Regions from separate parts of the Comamonas faecalis genome, predicted to be linked through region 1. Evidence: predicted binding sites of a transcription regulator. Region 1 holds the regulator's gene; each other region holds the start of a gene.
What was found. The regulator FNR, encoded in region 1, switches genes on or off when oxygen is low (the NO sensors DNR and NnrR bind a similar motif). The targets are predictions, from matches to a motif close to TTGATNNNNATCAA.

Region 1 (3,748 bases):
GAGAAGGGGCAATGAGAGGACCAATAGATACGAGCAACACCGCTTGCCGTTTAAATAATGCGCGAGAACCGCGCGCGATTACGGTCGGCCTGCAGGTATCTGTCGAACACCATGGCCACGCCGCGCACGAAGAACCAGCCCATAGGCGTGACCTGCACGCCTTCAGGCTTGAGGCAGACCAGGCCTTGCTGCTCCATGTCCTTGAGCCGCTCCAGCTCGGCAGCGAAGTACTGGGGCACGTCGACCAGCCAGGACTGCGCAAACGGCTCGTACAGCAACTCGCCCTGGCACATCAGCGCCATGATGGCGGCGCGGCGCATCAGATCGTCGCGCGTCAGCGCCAGGCCGCGCGCAATCGGGATGCGGCCGCGGTTGATCGCGTCGTAGTAGTCCTCCAGCACCTTGGCGTTCTGGCTATAGGTTGCACCGACGCGGCCGATGGCCGAAACGCCCAGCGCAATCAGGTCGCAATCGGGCTGGGTGCTGTAGCCCTGGAAGTTGCGGTGCAGCCGTCCCTGGCGCTTGGCAACGGCCAGCGCGTCGTCGGGCAGCGCGAAGTGATCCATGCCCACGTAAACGTAGCCCGCGTCGATGAAGGACTCGATCGAGCGCGCCAGCATGGACACCTTGGCCGCGGGCGCCGGCAGGTCGGCGATATTGATGCGCCGCTGCGCCTTGAAGCGCTCGGGCAAGTGGGCATAGGCGTACAGCGCAATGCGATCCGAGCGCAGTTGCACGACCTGCTCCAGCGTGCGGTTGAACGATTCGGGCGTCTGCAGCGGCAGGCCGTAGATCAGGTCGACGTTGACCGAGTCGAAACCCAGCTTGCGCGCGCTCTCGACCAGCGCAAACACCTTGTCAGCGGGTTGCACCCGGTGCACCGCCTTTTGCACGTCGGGGTCGAAGTCCTGTACGCCAAAACTCAGGCGGTTGAAGCCCAGTTCCTTGAGCACCGCCAGGCGGTGTTCGTCGACGGTACGCGGGTCGACCTCGATGGAATACTCGCCGCCGGGCACCAGCGTGAAGCTGCGCGTGAACATGCTCATCAGGTCGCGCAGGCCCTCGTCGGTCAGGAAGGTGGGCGTGCCGCCGCCCAGGTGCAACTGGCTGACCTGCTGCCCGACGCCGCAGTGCGCCGTGTGCAGGTCGATCTCGCGGCTGAGGTAGCGCAGGTAGACCTCGGCGCGCTCGGGGTGCTTGGTGATGATCTTGTTGCACGCGCAGTAATAGCACAGCGACTCGCAAAACGGGATGTGCGCGTACAGCGACAGTGGCGTGTTCTTGCCCACCGCACTGACCTTGCGCTGCTGCAGCGCAAGCACGTACTGCTCTTCGCCAAACGCTTCGACAAAGCGGTCGGCCGTGGGATAGGAGGTGTAGCGGGGCCCGGGCACGTCGAAGCGACGCAGGAGTTCGGGCGTGATAGCAACGGTCATGACGGATTTCCAGACGATAACGGCAAGACTGTGCCGCAGTGGACCGGCAACCGTCTTGACTACAATCAAGAACCGGCCGCTTCCTGCATGGCGGCCTGGCCCGGATCGAGAGTCCCGAGATTGTCTCCGGATTTACCCTCTGTACCTTTTTTCAGATGTAAGCTCTGACCATGGGCAAGGTTTCTGCTTCTTCCAGCGCGCACGCCTTCAAAGTCGCCTGCTCCAACTGCAATCTTCGCGAGTTGTGCATGCCGGTCGGCCTGAACGACCAGCAAATGCAGCGCATCGACGACATCGTTGCGACGCGGCGCAAGATCAAGCGCGGCGGCTCGCTGTTTCGCAACGGCGAGGCATTCACCTCGCTGTTTGCCATTCGCACCGGTTTTTTCAAGACCTGCGTGGCGACCGAGGACGGACGCGACCAGGTCACGGGCTTTCAGATGGCCGGCGAGATCATCGGCCTGGACGGCATCGTCAACGACCACCACACCTGCGATGCCGTGGCGCTGGAGGATGCCGAGGTCTGCGTGATGCCGTTCGACCGCATAGAGGAACTGTCTCGCGAGGTCACACCGCTGCAGACACACCTGCACAAGATAATGAGCCGCGAGATCGTACGCGAGCACGGCGTGATGCTGCTGCTCGGCAGCATGCGCGCCGAGGAGCGGCTGGCGGCTTTCTTGCTCAACCTGGTGCAGCGCCTGCATGACCGCGGCTTCTCGCAATCCGAGTTGGTGCTGCGCATGACCCGCGAAGAGATCGGCAGTTACCTGGGCCTCAAGCTGGAGACCGTCAGCCGCACTTTCTCCAAGTTCGCCGAGGACGGTCTGGTCGAGGTCAAACAGCGCCACGTGCGCATCCTGGACACCGACGCGCTCAAAGCCATCGTCAACAGTCAACAGGCCTGACGACGGCCAATCCCGCCACGGGCGGTATTACATCGAAGAAAACTTGGCGCAATCGGCTGGACGCTGCAGGTCGGGGACAGGGCAGCGATTGAGTTCAAAGGGCGAGAGCGACAGCAGGGTCGTCAGCGCGCCCGCACCCATGATCACCAGCCAGAACACGAAGAACGCCACGGTGTAGACACCTTCGCGCGAGAGGTTCACCGGCTGGTCGAACCACTGCAACATTTGCGGATCGACAAAAGCAAACACCAGCATTTCCAGCACGGCCGCCATCAGAAAGGCCGGCCAGACAATCCACATCAGTCGCTGCATCCGCATTGCATCGTCTCCTGTTCTTTGGATGAAGAGGCAGACTAGCACTGAGGCCGGCCATGCAATCCATGCATGCGCGCTAAACCATGCACGGCACTCGGAATTGACCCAGGTCACGACAGCGCATGGTCAGAGCCCGGCGCTTGCCGCGCGCGATATCAGGGACGATGTTCTCGCGGCGTTGCCGCATGGTTGCGGCCCTTGAGCGCCGGCGTCATGGCTGCCGCCTCCGCTTCCTGCTGCGCCCTGAGCGTCTGATTGATTTCCAGGCCGCGCTGGTAATAGTCTTCGCTCAGTACCGGATCAGGGCGGCTGACGGCCAGCCACAGCGTCACGAAACCGGCGACGACGACGACGGCAGGCCCGGCGATCAGCATCCAGACCATGCCGAACTTCCACCAGGGTCGCGCCGGGGCGTCACCGGGCATCGGCCCGGGTGCAGTGGAGGGATTTGCAATCATTGAAGACTCCTCATCGAAACGGCGACCACTCAGCGCGGCACCAGGAACACCGATTTCTCGGAAACCTGTGCCTTGCTGCCCAGCGCCTGGATATCAAAGTAAATCGTGTGCGACCCGGGCTGCGCCGAGCCGTAGGGGATGTGCAGGCGCACCGACACCCAGCGCGACTCGGCCGGCCCCAGGTCGAATTCCTGCTCGGTGGCCACTTCCAGCTCCGGCAAGCCGCGCGCCGCAATGTGGTAGCGCTGCGCGCGTTCGGTAGCGTTCATGATCTGCAGGCGGTAAACGTTCTCCAGCTTGCCACCGGCGACGATGCGCGAGAGCGCGGCGCGGTCGCGCACGATGTCCACCTTCATCGGCGAGCGTACGACGAGACTAGCCATCATGCCAATGCACAGCAGCAGCAGCAGTGCGGAGTAAACCAGTACGCGCGGACGCAGCACGCGCTTGATCATCTGCGACTGCGTCCAGTGGTTCTTGACTCCGTTTTGCGTGGAAAAGCGAATCAACCCACGCGGGTAGTTCATCTTGTCCATCACGGTGTCGCAAGCATCCACGCACAGGCCGCAGCCTATGCATTCGTACTGCAACCCGTCGCGGATGTCGATGCCGGCCGGGCACACCTGCACGC
Region 2 (3,748 bases), on a different contig from region 1:
CCAGCTGGCCAGCGCCACCAGCGCCACGCACAGGCCGGCCACGCCGACGATGCCCAGCAGCCCACCGCCGCCCAGCGGCATGCTGTACAGGTACAGCCCGGCGCCAAACTTGGGCACGCCCTGCACGCTCATGAACAGCGCCCAGCGGAAGGCCCAGGCGCTGCCAGCCAGCAGCAGGCCGAGCGCCACGCGGTAGTACGGGCAGCCGATGCGCGTCCTGCCGGCCCACAGCACGGCCAGCACAGCCACGCCGCCCAGCGCCGACAGCACCATGCCGATGCGCCAGACCGGGAAGTCGCTCCACAGGCGGGCGGCGGCCATCAGCGACGGCGCGCGCGTCACCAGTCCCAGCGTCGCCCAGCTCAGCGTGGCCAGCACCAGCGCGCTGGCAAGGGCTAGCGTCACGCCGCGCAGCAGCTGCAGCGCGCCGTCCTGCGGGCGCAGGGCAGCAGGCAAAAAACGCTCGACGATGAACATCACGCCGATCGCCGCGAGCCAGCCGGTCAGCGCCAGGTTGACCGGCAGCCAGGCGGTGTTCCACAGCGGGCGCGCGCGCACCACCATGACCTCGGCGCCGGTGTAGACGACGATGCTGAGCGCCGACAGCACCAAGAGCGGCGCGACCAGGCGCATCCAGCCCGGCCGCCCCAGCCACCAGCTGGCGCACAGCGCGAGTGACAGCGTGACGAAGGTCGGCAGCAGCAGCGCGCCGATCGACATCCACGACCAGGGCGTGAAGTGCGCGTAGAAATGCCAGAAGCGCGCTGGCTGGTGCAGGTCGGCCAGCAGCGAGACCGGCGCGGCGATCGCCGCCACCGCCAGCGTGAAGACCACCACCGGCGTCAGCTGCGCCAGGCGGCTGCCTGCGGGCGCGAAGACGCAGGCGGCAGCCAGCAGCGCGGCGCCGGTGGCCACACCGGCAAGAAAGAAATACTGCACCGCCCAGGGCAGCCAGGCCACTTCGTAGGCGGGGGTCAGGAGTTCGATGATCTGCATGGTGTGCGCTCCTTCAATCGTGGGCCACCAGGCGCACGCTGGCCTGGCCGTCGACGCCGTTGACGAACTGGTCGGGCAGGCCGATGTAGAACACGCGCGGCTGGGTCTTCATTCCGGGCTTCAAGACCTTGATGTCGCGCTCGTGCTCGGCCATGCGGCGGTTGATCTCGCTGTGCTCGTCGTTGAGGTCGCCGATCACACGCGCGCCGCCCACGCAGCTCTCCACGCAGGCGGGCAGCAGGCCGACTTCGAGGCGGTGGTCGCAGAAGGTGCACTTGTCGGCGGTCTGCGTCTCGTGGTTGATGAAGCGCGCGTCGTAGGGGCAGGCCTGCACGCAGTAGCCGCAGCCGACGCAGCGGTCGCCATCGACCAGCACGATGCCGTCCTCGCGCTGGAAGGTGGCCTGCACCGGACACACCGGCACGCAGGGCGGCTCCTCGCAGTGGTTGCACAGGCGCGGCAGGCTGACCATGGCCGGCGCCTCGTTGGGGCGGTCCACCTCGTACTGCAGCACCGTGGTGCGGAACTGGCCGATCGGCGGCTGGTTTTCCACCGAGCAGCTCACCGTGCAGGCCTGGCAGCCGATGCACTTGCGGATGTCGACCAGCATGCCCCAGCGCTTGCCCTTCATTCCTTCGCGCCGCGGCGGCTGGTAGTCGGCAATGGCCGCGGCCGCGGGACTTGCGGCGCCCGCCACGCCAAACGTGGTGGCAAGGGCCACAAGATCCTGCAGGAATCCGCGCTTGCCGGGCTGGACGGTCTCTGGCGCCTGGGTGCGCGCCGTCGTGGGTTCTAGTGCCATGGAAATCCTCTGAAACGAATTGCGCAACTTCTCGACCACTGCGTTGGCGCATCAAGCGCCGGCCACCGCTTGTTGCGGCGGGTCAAGAAATAACCTAGGGTTTATTCTTAATGATTTATCGATTATTAGATTTGATAATCATCAATATCTTTGGGTAATTAATTATATTTATATTCCAGACAAACCTTGCGATATTAATAAGCGCAGATTAAGCAAATATTAAATAAATCCGAGCGCATTGCTCGGACATGGTAAATCCGAGGATTCACGGGCCGCCACGGCGCGCCGGACGGGGCAAAATGGGCGCCATACCAACCCGCAATCCAACGCCGGAGGCCTTTCCCATGTCGCTCCAACGTCTTCTGATGCGCTGCGGCGCTGTGTCCGCCGTGCTGTCTTCCATGGCGTGCGCGCCGGCCGCCTGGGCCGCGTGCTACGTGGTGTATGACAACGCCCAGCAGGTGGTGTACCGCTCGCAGACGCCACCGGTCGACCTGTCCAAGCCACTGCACGAGACGCTGCCCGGCATTGCGCCAGGCGGCGCTCTGGTGTTTTCGCTGGGCAACAGCGGCTGCGAGCGCGAATTCAACCGGCTGCCCGCGACTGACACGCTGCGCCACGGCGCAGCGCAGCGCACCCGTACGGCGGCGTCGCGGCGGCTTAAGAGATCGTAAACACGCTCTAATCAAAACAGGGGCGGGCTCTTTGCCGCCGAGGCAATGCAGGGCTGAGACAATCGGCGCATGAGCGAGCCCGTCACCCCCATTCCTGCCCCCAGTCCCGCCAGCGCCGTTGTGCCAGAAATCCGGCCACCTCATTTGCCGGACGATGCGCTGCGCATCCTCTCGATGGATCTGGACGCCCAGGGCGTTGCCCGAAACGCCGACGGCAAGGTCGTCTTCATCGACGGCGCGCTGCCCGGCGAATGGGTCAGCGCCACGACGACGCGGCGCAAGAACAACTGGGAGCAGGCCGGCCTGACGGCCATCCACCGCGAATCGAGCCTGCGCGTGCGCCCGCAGTGCCCGCATTTCGGCCTGCACACCGGCGCCTGCGGCGGATGCAAGATGCAGCATCTGGACATGGGCGCGCAGGTCGCGGTCAAGCAGCGCGTACTTGAGGACAACCTCTGGCACCTGGGCAAGGTGCGCCCACAGATGGTGTTGCGCCCGATTGCAGGCCCCGACTGGGGCTACCGCTACCGCGCGCGGCTGGCGGTGCGCCACGTGATCAAGAAGGGCGTGGTGCTGGTCGGCTTTCATGAGCGCAAGAGCCGCTATATCGCCGACATGGACAGCTGCGCCATCCTGCCGCCGCATGTGAGCAGCATGCTGGTGCCGCTGCGCGGCCTGATCGCATCGATGGACGCGCGCGACACCTGCCCGCAGATCGAGCTGGCCTGCGGCGACACCGTGACCGCACTGGTGCTTCGCCATCTGCAGCCGCTGTCGGACGGCGACCGGGACAAGCTGCGCGACTTTGCCCGCGCGCACGGCGTGCAGTGGTGGCTGCAGCCCAAGGGGCCGGACACGGTGCATCTGCTGGACGAGGGCGGCGAGGTGCTGGCCTACGCACTACCCGAATTCGGCATCACCATGCCGTTTCGTCCGACCGACTTCACCCAGGTCAACCCGCAGATCAACCGCGTGCTGGTCGGTCGGGCGCTGCGCCTGCTCGACGTGCAGCCGCACGAGCGCGTGATCGACTGGTTCTGCGGCCTGGGCAACTTCACGCTGCCGCTGGCCACTCAGGCACGCCAGGTGCTGGGCGTGGAGGGCAGCGAGACGCTGGTTGCCCGCGCACGGGCCAACTATGGCCACAACCAGGGGTTGCGCGCCGCCGGCGCGGCATTGGCATCCACCGAATTTGTCGCGCGCAACCTGTTCGAGATGACGCCCGGGCTTTTGACGGCCGACGGCGTGGCCGACAAATGGTTGGTCGACCCGCCGC
Region 3 (3,748 bases), on a different contig from region 1:
CCGCTGCCTGCGCAACACCATCGACGAATTCACGGCCCGCCTGCAATCGGGCTTGGCCATCCTGGCCTCGGTGGGCTCCACCGCTCCATTCATTGGCCTTTTCGGCACGGTCTGGGGCATTTACCACGCGCTGGCCGCCATCGGCGCATCGGGGCAGTCGACCATCGACAAGGTCGCTGGCCCCATTGGCGAAGCGTTGATCATGACTGCGCTGGGCCTGGCCGTGGCCATTCCTGCGGTGCTCGGCTACAACGCGCTGGTACGGGGCAACAAGTTCATTCTCAGCCAGCTCAACAGCTTTGCCCATGGCCTGCATGCATACTTCGTCACCGGCGCGCGCGTGAACGTTCCAGGCGAGGCAGGCAAGGTCGTCCCGATGAAGAAAGGCTGATGCGCCATGGCTTTCGGAACCCAGGACGAATCCGATGAGGTGATGAATGAAATCAACATGACGCCGCTGGTGGACGTCATGCTGGTTTTGCTCATCATCTTCATCATCACCGTGCCAGTAATGAAACATGCCGTGCCGGTAGACTTGCCGCGCGCGAGCAACGAGCGCGAAATCATCCAGCCGGAGACCATCCGCCTGTCGGTGACCGCCGATGGCGTGTACCACTGGAACGAGCGCACCCTCTCCGATGAGGAGCTTGAACCACTGCTGCAGGCCGAGGCGCAAAAAATTCCGCAACCCGACCTGCATATCCAGGGCGACAAAGATGTGCGCTACGAGCGCGTGGCGCAGCTCATGTCCGCCCTGCAGCGCGCCGGCCTGCACAAAATCGGCTTCGTGACCGAGCCCAATCCCTGAATCCAATTGAGCCATGGATGGTTACATTGGAATCGATAAAAATCCGTTGACTTATTGATGATAATGATTATCATTAGCGCATCAGAATCAACGACGCATCAACGGTTTCATCGTCATGACCAATCTCTACTCGAATCGATTTGAAACCCTTCCCATCATGGTGTCGCATGGAGTCACAACGCCGAACAGCCCGGAACGGGTGATGCACAGCGAAACCTTGATGCAGGGACGCAAGGTCATGACCATCGTGCACAACGGCCGCGTCTACCGGCTGCAGACCACCAAGCAGGGCAAGCTGATCCTGACCAAGTAAAGATCATCGTGGGGCGACTCGTGGATCACAAGATCCCAAGAGTCGATTGGCCAGCCAACGAGGAGCACCTCGCGTAGCCAGGCTTTTTTTCATCCCGCACAACAGTTTCCTAGCGTTCCACCCGCACGGTCTGGGCCGCAAGCAGTGCCAGCAACGCGGCCGCCAGCAGGTTGTGCAGCAAGACGAGTGGTAGCGGCTGCTGCCAGGCAACCACCACCAATCCAACCAACGGCTGCAGCGCAGCCAGCAGCGCCACGGCGGCTGCCACGCCCCGTCGGTCGGCCCGCCACAGACGCCAGGAAAACGCCCACAGTACCGCCACCAGTGCCACGCCAGCGATGCGGTGGGCGAGTTGCAGGAAAGCCCCCTGCTCCTGCGTCAGCGCCGTCGCCGACGGCGAGACCCAGGACAGCAGTGCCCCCAACCCGCCCGATGCATCCGCCACGCAAGCGCCAAAGACGGGACAGCTCAAGCCTGCATGCCGGGCGCTGACCAGACCGCCCAGCAGCACCTGCAAGCAGATCAGCAGCATGCATATCCATGCGCCCATCATGCCGCCACGCATGCTTTGCGCGCGGCTCCCACCTGCGACGCACACCAGGCGGATCGCCAGGGCAAACATCAGCAGCCCGGCAAGCAAATTTCCCAGCACCACCCCGGGCAGACCGGGTTGCGCAGACCAACGCCCCAACACGGCCAGAAAAATCGCCAGAACCAGCAGGATCAGCGTACCGCGTGACTCTGACCACAAGCGCGGCGTGGACGTTGCCGACACGACCAGCATCAGAAGCAGCACCAGCAAAGTAGCGCTTGCTACCACCCGGTGCACCAGTTTCAAGGCTGCTGGCGTTTGCGCCGGCGCCGGTGTGGCCGTGCCATCCGCACCCAGTGCCTGCACCTGGCATTGAGGCCATGGCGCGCAACGGACGGCCTCCTTGGACAGGCGCATATAAGCGCTCAAACTGATGATGCACAGCATCAGCGCAGCGCACAGCCACGCCATGCGGCGCACCAGATGGCGCCGCCGCTGCAGCAAAGCAAGGTCGCAATCCATGTTTCCAATCCCCCTGAGTTTGTCTTGTGGTGAAAAGGCTGCAGAAAAAATCAGCGTGGCTTTCAATGCCATTCATCGAAAAAACCGTTTCGATTGAACATTTTTTGATAGCACCTCCCAGCCCGATGCGATCGTCAGGACTTCTCACTCTGCCTTTGGCAGGCTAAAGTTCCGTCAAATGTTTGATCCATGTCACGAACACTTGATGACAAAGGTCAACAATTACGTGTCTTAACCGGTAACTTCCAAGGAGTGAACGATGAGTCACCACGACGACGAAAACGAGAAAGTCCCGCTGATGCAGCAACTGCTGGACAACCCTTTTCTGCTGCTGTTCCTGGGCGTGATGATTCCGATGATTGTCTACAACCTGTGGGGCTTCATCGACGTTCTGACCATTCCCGTCGCCAAATAAAAACTGAGGAGACTCAACATGAGTGCAATCCTGCCGCCTTCGGAGAGGTTGTGGTGGAAACACCCGCTGGATCGTCTGGAAGCCATCTGGATCGCCATCGCCTTCATCTGGTGCATGGTGATGTTTTTCATGATGGTGTTCTGGCACGTCTACGGCAAGCAAAACCTGTCAACCGAGACCTACAAGGTCGACGTCGGCCAGTTTACCGAGCGCACCCAGGCCTTTGTCGACAAATACACGGTTCGCACCGAAACCGAGCAGGAAGTGCCGGTCGTCGCTCCGCCCGAGGGCGAGGACATCTACTTGATTGGACGCCTATGGAACTGGTGGCCCATTCTCGAGCTGGAAAAGGGCAAGACCTACAAGCTTCACATGACCTCGATGGACTACAACCACGGCTTCTCGCTGCAGCCCAACAACATCAACATCCAGGTGGTGCCCGGCTATGAGCACGTGATCAAGATCACGCCCAACGAATCGGGCATGTACTCCATCGTGTGCAATGAGTTTTGCGGCATTGGTCACCACGAGATGGTCGGCCGCCTGTACGTAAAGTAATGCAGGGGGAGACAACATGACCACACAAACCACATACCGCACCTGCCCACGATCGGGCCTGCAATTCGAAGCCCAGGCGGAAAGCCTGATCAAGGCCAACGCCGTCACCGCCGTCGTCGCCCTGCTGGTCGGCGGCCTGCTGGCCATCGGCGTCGTGCTCACGCGCTGGCCCGCCGTGCACTGGCTGCCGGCCGACACCTTCTACATGGTGCTGACGGCCCATGGTCTGGACATGCTGATCTACTGGCTGATCTTCTTCGAGATCGCCATCCTGTACTTCGCCGCATCGACCTTGCTGCGCTGTCGCATCGCCACGCCCAAGATCGCCTGGCTGGCATACGCGCTAATGCTGATCGGCGCGGTCATCAACAACGTGGCCGTCTTCCAGGGCGAGTCCAGCGTGATGATGACCTCCTACGTGCCGATGATGGCGCACTGGACGTTCTACTTCGGCATCGTCCTGTTTGCCGTCGGCGCGCTCATCGCCTGCTTCGTGTTCTTCGGCACGCTCGTCGTCGCCAAGCGCGAGAACACCTACGAAGGCTCGGTGCCGCTGGTCACCTTCGGTGCCATCACCGCCGCCATCATCGCCGTGTTCAC
Region 4 (3,748 bases), on a different contig from region 1:
GGTGCGCATTCAGCGCATCGAGCACCCCGACGCGGTGCTGCTGGCGCCCGAGCAGGCCTTCTTCCTGCGCGAAAACCTGAAGATGCAGCTGCTCAACGCCCGCCTGAGCCTGCTGGGCCGGCGCACCGGCGCGGCGCGCGCCGACCTGGCCTACGCCTACAGCGTCATGGTCAAGTACTTCGACCCCACGTCGCGGCGTACCCAGAACGCGCTGCAGGCGCTACAGCAGCTGCAAGAGCACATGACCGCGTCCGACACGCCCACGCTGGACGACACCTTTGCCGCGCTGGCCACGGCCGCCGCCGGCCGCTGACCCCCCCGCTCTCCCGCCACCTCTTTCACGGACAGGACACACCCCCATGCGCGCAGCTCTCTGGTTTCTGGCCCTGTTTGGCGCCGCCGTCGCGGTGGCGCTGTTTGCCGGCAACAACCAGGCTGTGGTCACCGTGTTCTGGCCGCCCTGGCGCATCGACCTGGCGCTCAACCTGGTGCTGATCGCGCTGCTGGTGGGCTTCATCGTCGTGCATTCGGCTCTGCGCGGCATGGCGGTGCTGCGCGCGCTGCCCCAGCAGACCCGGCGCTGGCGCGTGATGCAGCGCGAGCGCACCATGCACGGCGCGCTGCTGGGCGCCTACTCCTACATGCTGTCCGGGCGCTACCTGCGCGCGCGCAAGGACGCGCTCACTGCCATAGGCCAATCACAGGCGCTGGAGCAGCTGCGCGAGAGCGACCCGCACACGCGCCAGATGCGCGCGCTGGCGCACCTGATCGCGGCCGAGTCGTCGCACGCGCTGCAAGACCGCGAAACCCGCCAGACGCACCTGGAGCAGGCGCAGCAGACGATTGCCGAGCACACCAGCGACAGCGAGCGCGAATTTGGCGAAGGCCTGCAGCTGCGCGCCGCGCGCTGGGCGCTGGACGACCGGGACGCCGAGTCCGCGCTGGAGCAGCTGGCCAGCCTGCCCGCCGGCACGGCCCGGCGCACGCTGGCGCTGCGCACCCGCCTGAAGGCCGCGCGCCACACCCAGCAGACCGACCTGGCGCTGGAGACCGCACGGCTGCTGGCCAAGCATGGCGCCTTTGCCCCGTCCGTGGCCGACACGCTGACGCGCTCGCTGCTGCTTGAACAAATCCGCGGCACACGCGACACGCACCAGCTCCTGCGCATCTGGCAGCAGCTGGACGCCGCCGAGCGCAGCCACCCCGACATCGCCACGCGCGCGGCGCAGCAGCTCTCGCGCCTGGGCGGCGAGCCGGCGCAGGTGCGCCAGTGGCTCACCCCCGTCTGGCAGGCGCTCAGCGGCCAGGGCGAGCCGGACTTCAACGACGCGCAATGGCTGCGTCTGGTGCGCACGCTGGAGCGCAACATGCAGGATCTGGAGGACGACTGGCTCGCCCGCATCGAGTCGGCGCAGCGCGCCCGCCCGCGCGAACCCCACCTGCAATACCTGGCCGCGGCAGCCTGCATGCACCGCCAGCTGTGGGGCAAGGCCCAGCAGGGCTTTGCCCGCGCGGTGCAACAGCTGCGCGACGAGCGCCTGCGCGCCAGCGCCTGGCGCCATCTGGCCGAGCTGGCCGAGCAGCGCGGCGACGGCGACGAGGCGGTGCACGCCTGGAAGCAGGCGGCACTGCTGCGCTGACCCCGGCGGGCTTTTCCCGCCTCCACCGCAGGGCGCTCGCCCGGCCAAAAATCAAGGCGATTTGCCGCGCGCCCGCTCCGGCCCGCTTTCCCGCTCGGCCGGGCGCGTGCGCTTGCCTGGCCACTCCACTCGATATTGCGCCGCAGCACTACCACATTGCGGCCAAACGGTACTTGGCATAAGTCAATGGAGACAGCGCCATCAACATGGGCATGTTGCACTGCATCAAGGCCGATTGAGGCGCAATCTTAGAATCGCTGGCACCATGCGGTAACAGGCTTTGTTGCTCCGTTATTTGCAGTGGATCAAAACCAGGCGCATGCATGCGCCTGCAGGGTTAAAAAACGAAAGGAACCACAGCGATGGACAGCGCCCTCCTGAGCCTGTTGGCTGCCTTCCTGCTCTCGATCATTGGACTGTTCGTCTTCATATGGTCGTTGCGCAAGGGGCTGCTGGTCGAAAATCCCAAGGCCGCATCGGCCATCTTCGTCAAGGGAGAGATCGGTCATATCGACGATCCCGCACTGGGCACCCAGCAGCAGGAGCGCTTCCAGCACGCGGCGGCCGAGCCGGGCGACGAGCGACACGTCCCGGACGCCCAGGAGCTGCAGGACCGCCTGGCCGCCGACCGCTCCAGCGCGTTTCCGGTGTTCATGTTCATCGCGTTCGCCTGCATGTGGCTGCTGTTCGGCGGCATCGCCGGACTGACGGCATCGCTCAAGCTGCACCTGCCCGACTGGCTGGTCAGCGAAGCCTGGATGACCTTTGGCCGCATGCGCACCATGCACCTGACGGCCGTGCTCTACGGCTGGATCACCAACGCCGAGCTGGGCATCATCATCTGGCTGATGCCGCGCCTGCTGCGCACGCCTCTGTTCGGCTCGATGTGGATCATGATGGGCGGCGCGCTGGTCAACGTGGCCATTGCCGCGGGCGTGGGCGCGATTGGCGCGGGCTGGACCGACGGCCTGGAGTACCTGGAAATGCCCTGGCAGATCGGTATCTTCTTTGCCGCCGGCATGGTCTGCATCATCGGCCCGGTGCTGTACACGCTGGTCAACCGCAAGGTCGAGTCGCTGTACGTGACCACCTGGTACCACACGGCCGCGCTGCTGTGGATCACCTCGCTGTTCATCGTCGGCAAGATTCCCGGCGTGCAATTCGGCGTGCAACAGGCCGCGATGAACTGGTGGTATGGCCACAACGTACTCGGCCTGTGGTTCACGCCCGTGGCCGTCGGCGCCATCTACTACTTCCTGCCCAAGATCATTGCGCGGCCGATTCGCTCGTACAACCTGTCCATCCTGGGCTTCTGGACGCTGGCCTTCTTCTACGCCCAGGTCGGTGGCCACCACCTGGTGGGCGGCCCGGTGCCGGGCTGGCTGATCACGCTGTCCATCGTGCAGAGCATGATGATGATCATTCCGGTCCTGGCCTTCGCGATCAACATGGCGCTGACGATGAAGGGGCGCATGCACCTGTCACGCTACTCGCCGGTGCTGCGCTTCATGATGTTCGGCGGCTTCATGTACATGATGTCGTCGCTGCAGGGCTCGTTCGAGGCGCTGCGCTCGGTGCAGCAGGTGGCGCACTTCACGCACTACACCGTGGCCCACGCCCACCTGGGCGCCTATGGATTCGTCACCATGGTGCTGTTCGGCGCCATCTACTTCATCATGCCGCGCATCGTGCACTGGGAATGGCCGTACCCGCGCCTGATCTCGCTGCACTTCTGGCTGGCCGCCATCGGCATCCTGATCTACTTCATCTTCCTGTCCTACGGCGGCTGGCTGCAGGGCCTGGCCATGCTCGATCCGGCGCGTCCGTTCATCGACTCCGTCCTGGTCACCATGCCCTATCTCAAGTGGCGCAGCCTGGGCGGTGCCCTGATGGTGGCCAGCCACATCGTCTTCGTCTACCACTTCCTGGTCATGGCGCTGCGCTTTGGCCCGGATCGCACGGGCGCAGCCCTGTTCTCGAGCCAACCCAAGGCCATGGAGATCGTTCATGGAAAATGAAGTCAAACTGACCGCAGGCGCGATGGCCACTTTTGCCATCGCGGTCTCCGCCCTGGTCATCCTGCCCTACATCCAGGTGCACGACGTCAA

Region 2: a site for FNR is predicted at 1,930-1,943, ahead of dsrO (sulfate reduction electron transfer complex DsrMKJOP subunit DsrO). Genes of this name have one in related genera too.
Region 3: a site for FNR is predicted at 2,358-2,371, ahead of ABD767_RS16630 (COX15/CtaA family protein). Genes of this name have one in related genera too.
Region 4: a site for FNR is predicted at 1,814-1,827, ahead of ABD767_RS07650 (cbb3-type cytochrome c oxidase subunit I). Genes of this name have one in related genera too.

What each region holds. Positions count from the first base shown of each region.
Region 1 is NZ_BAABBP010000001.1:45,265-49,012, reverse strand. It holds gene hemN (oxygen-independent coproporphyrinogen III oxidase) at 51-1,436, opposite strand; gene fnr (fumarate/nitrate reduction transcriptional regulator Fnr) at 1,607-2,344, shown strand; gene ABD767_RS00220 (hypothetical protein) at 2,372-2,662, opposite strand; gene ABD767_RS00215 (FixH family protein) at 2,815-3,117, opposite strand; gene ccoG (cytochrome c oxidase accessory protein CcoG) at 3,147-3,748, opposite strand, start outside.
Region 2 is NZ_BAABBP010000032.1:2,355-6,102, reverse strand. It holds gene nrfD (NrfD/PsrC family molybdoenzyme membrane anchor subunit) at 1-996, opposite strand, end outside; gene dsrO (sulfate reduction electron transfer complex DsrMKJOP subunit DsrO) at 1,010-1,798, opposite strand; gene ABD767_RS14495 (hypothetical protein) at 2,143-2,472, shown strand; gene rlmD (23S rRNA (uracil(1939)-C(5))-methyltransferase RlmD) at 2,542-3,748, shown strand, end outside.
Region 3 is NZ_BAABBP010000047.1:11,338-15,085, reverse strand. It holds gene ABD767_RS16645 (MotA/TolQ/ExbB proton channel family protein) at 1-391, shown strand, start outside; gene ABD767_RS16640 (biopolymer transporter ExbD) at 398-808, shown strand; gene hemP (hemin uptake protein HemP) at 1,011-1,121, shown strand; gene ABD767_RS16630 (COX15/CtaA family protein) at 1,231-2,247, opposite strand; gene ABD767_RS16625 (hypothetical protein) at 2,435-2,590, shown strand; gene ABD767_RS16620 (cupredoxin domain-containing protein) at 2,609-3,148, shown strand; gene ABD767_RS16615 (cbb3-type cytochrome c oxidase subunit I) at 3,165-3,748, shown strand, end outside.
Region 4 is NZ_BAABBP010000010.1:94,810-98,557, forward strand. It holds gene ABD767_RS07640 (uroporphyrinogen-III C-methyltransferase) at 1-313, shown strand, start outside; gene ABD767_RS07645 (heme biosynthesis HemY N-terminal domain-containing protein) at 360-1,640, shown strand; gene ABD767_RS07650 (cbb3-type cytochrome c oxidase subunit I) at 2,003-3,658, shown strand; gene ABD767_RS07655 (cbb3-type cytochrome c oxidase subunit II) at 3,648-3,748, shown strand, end outside.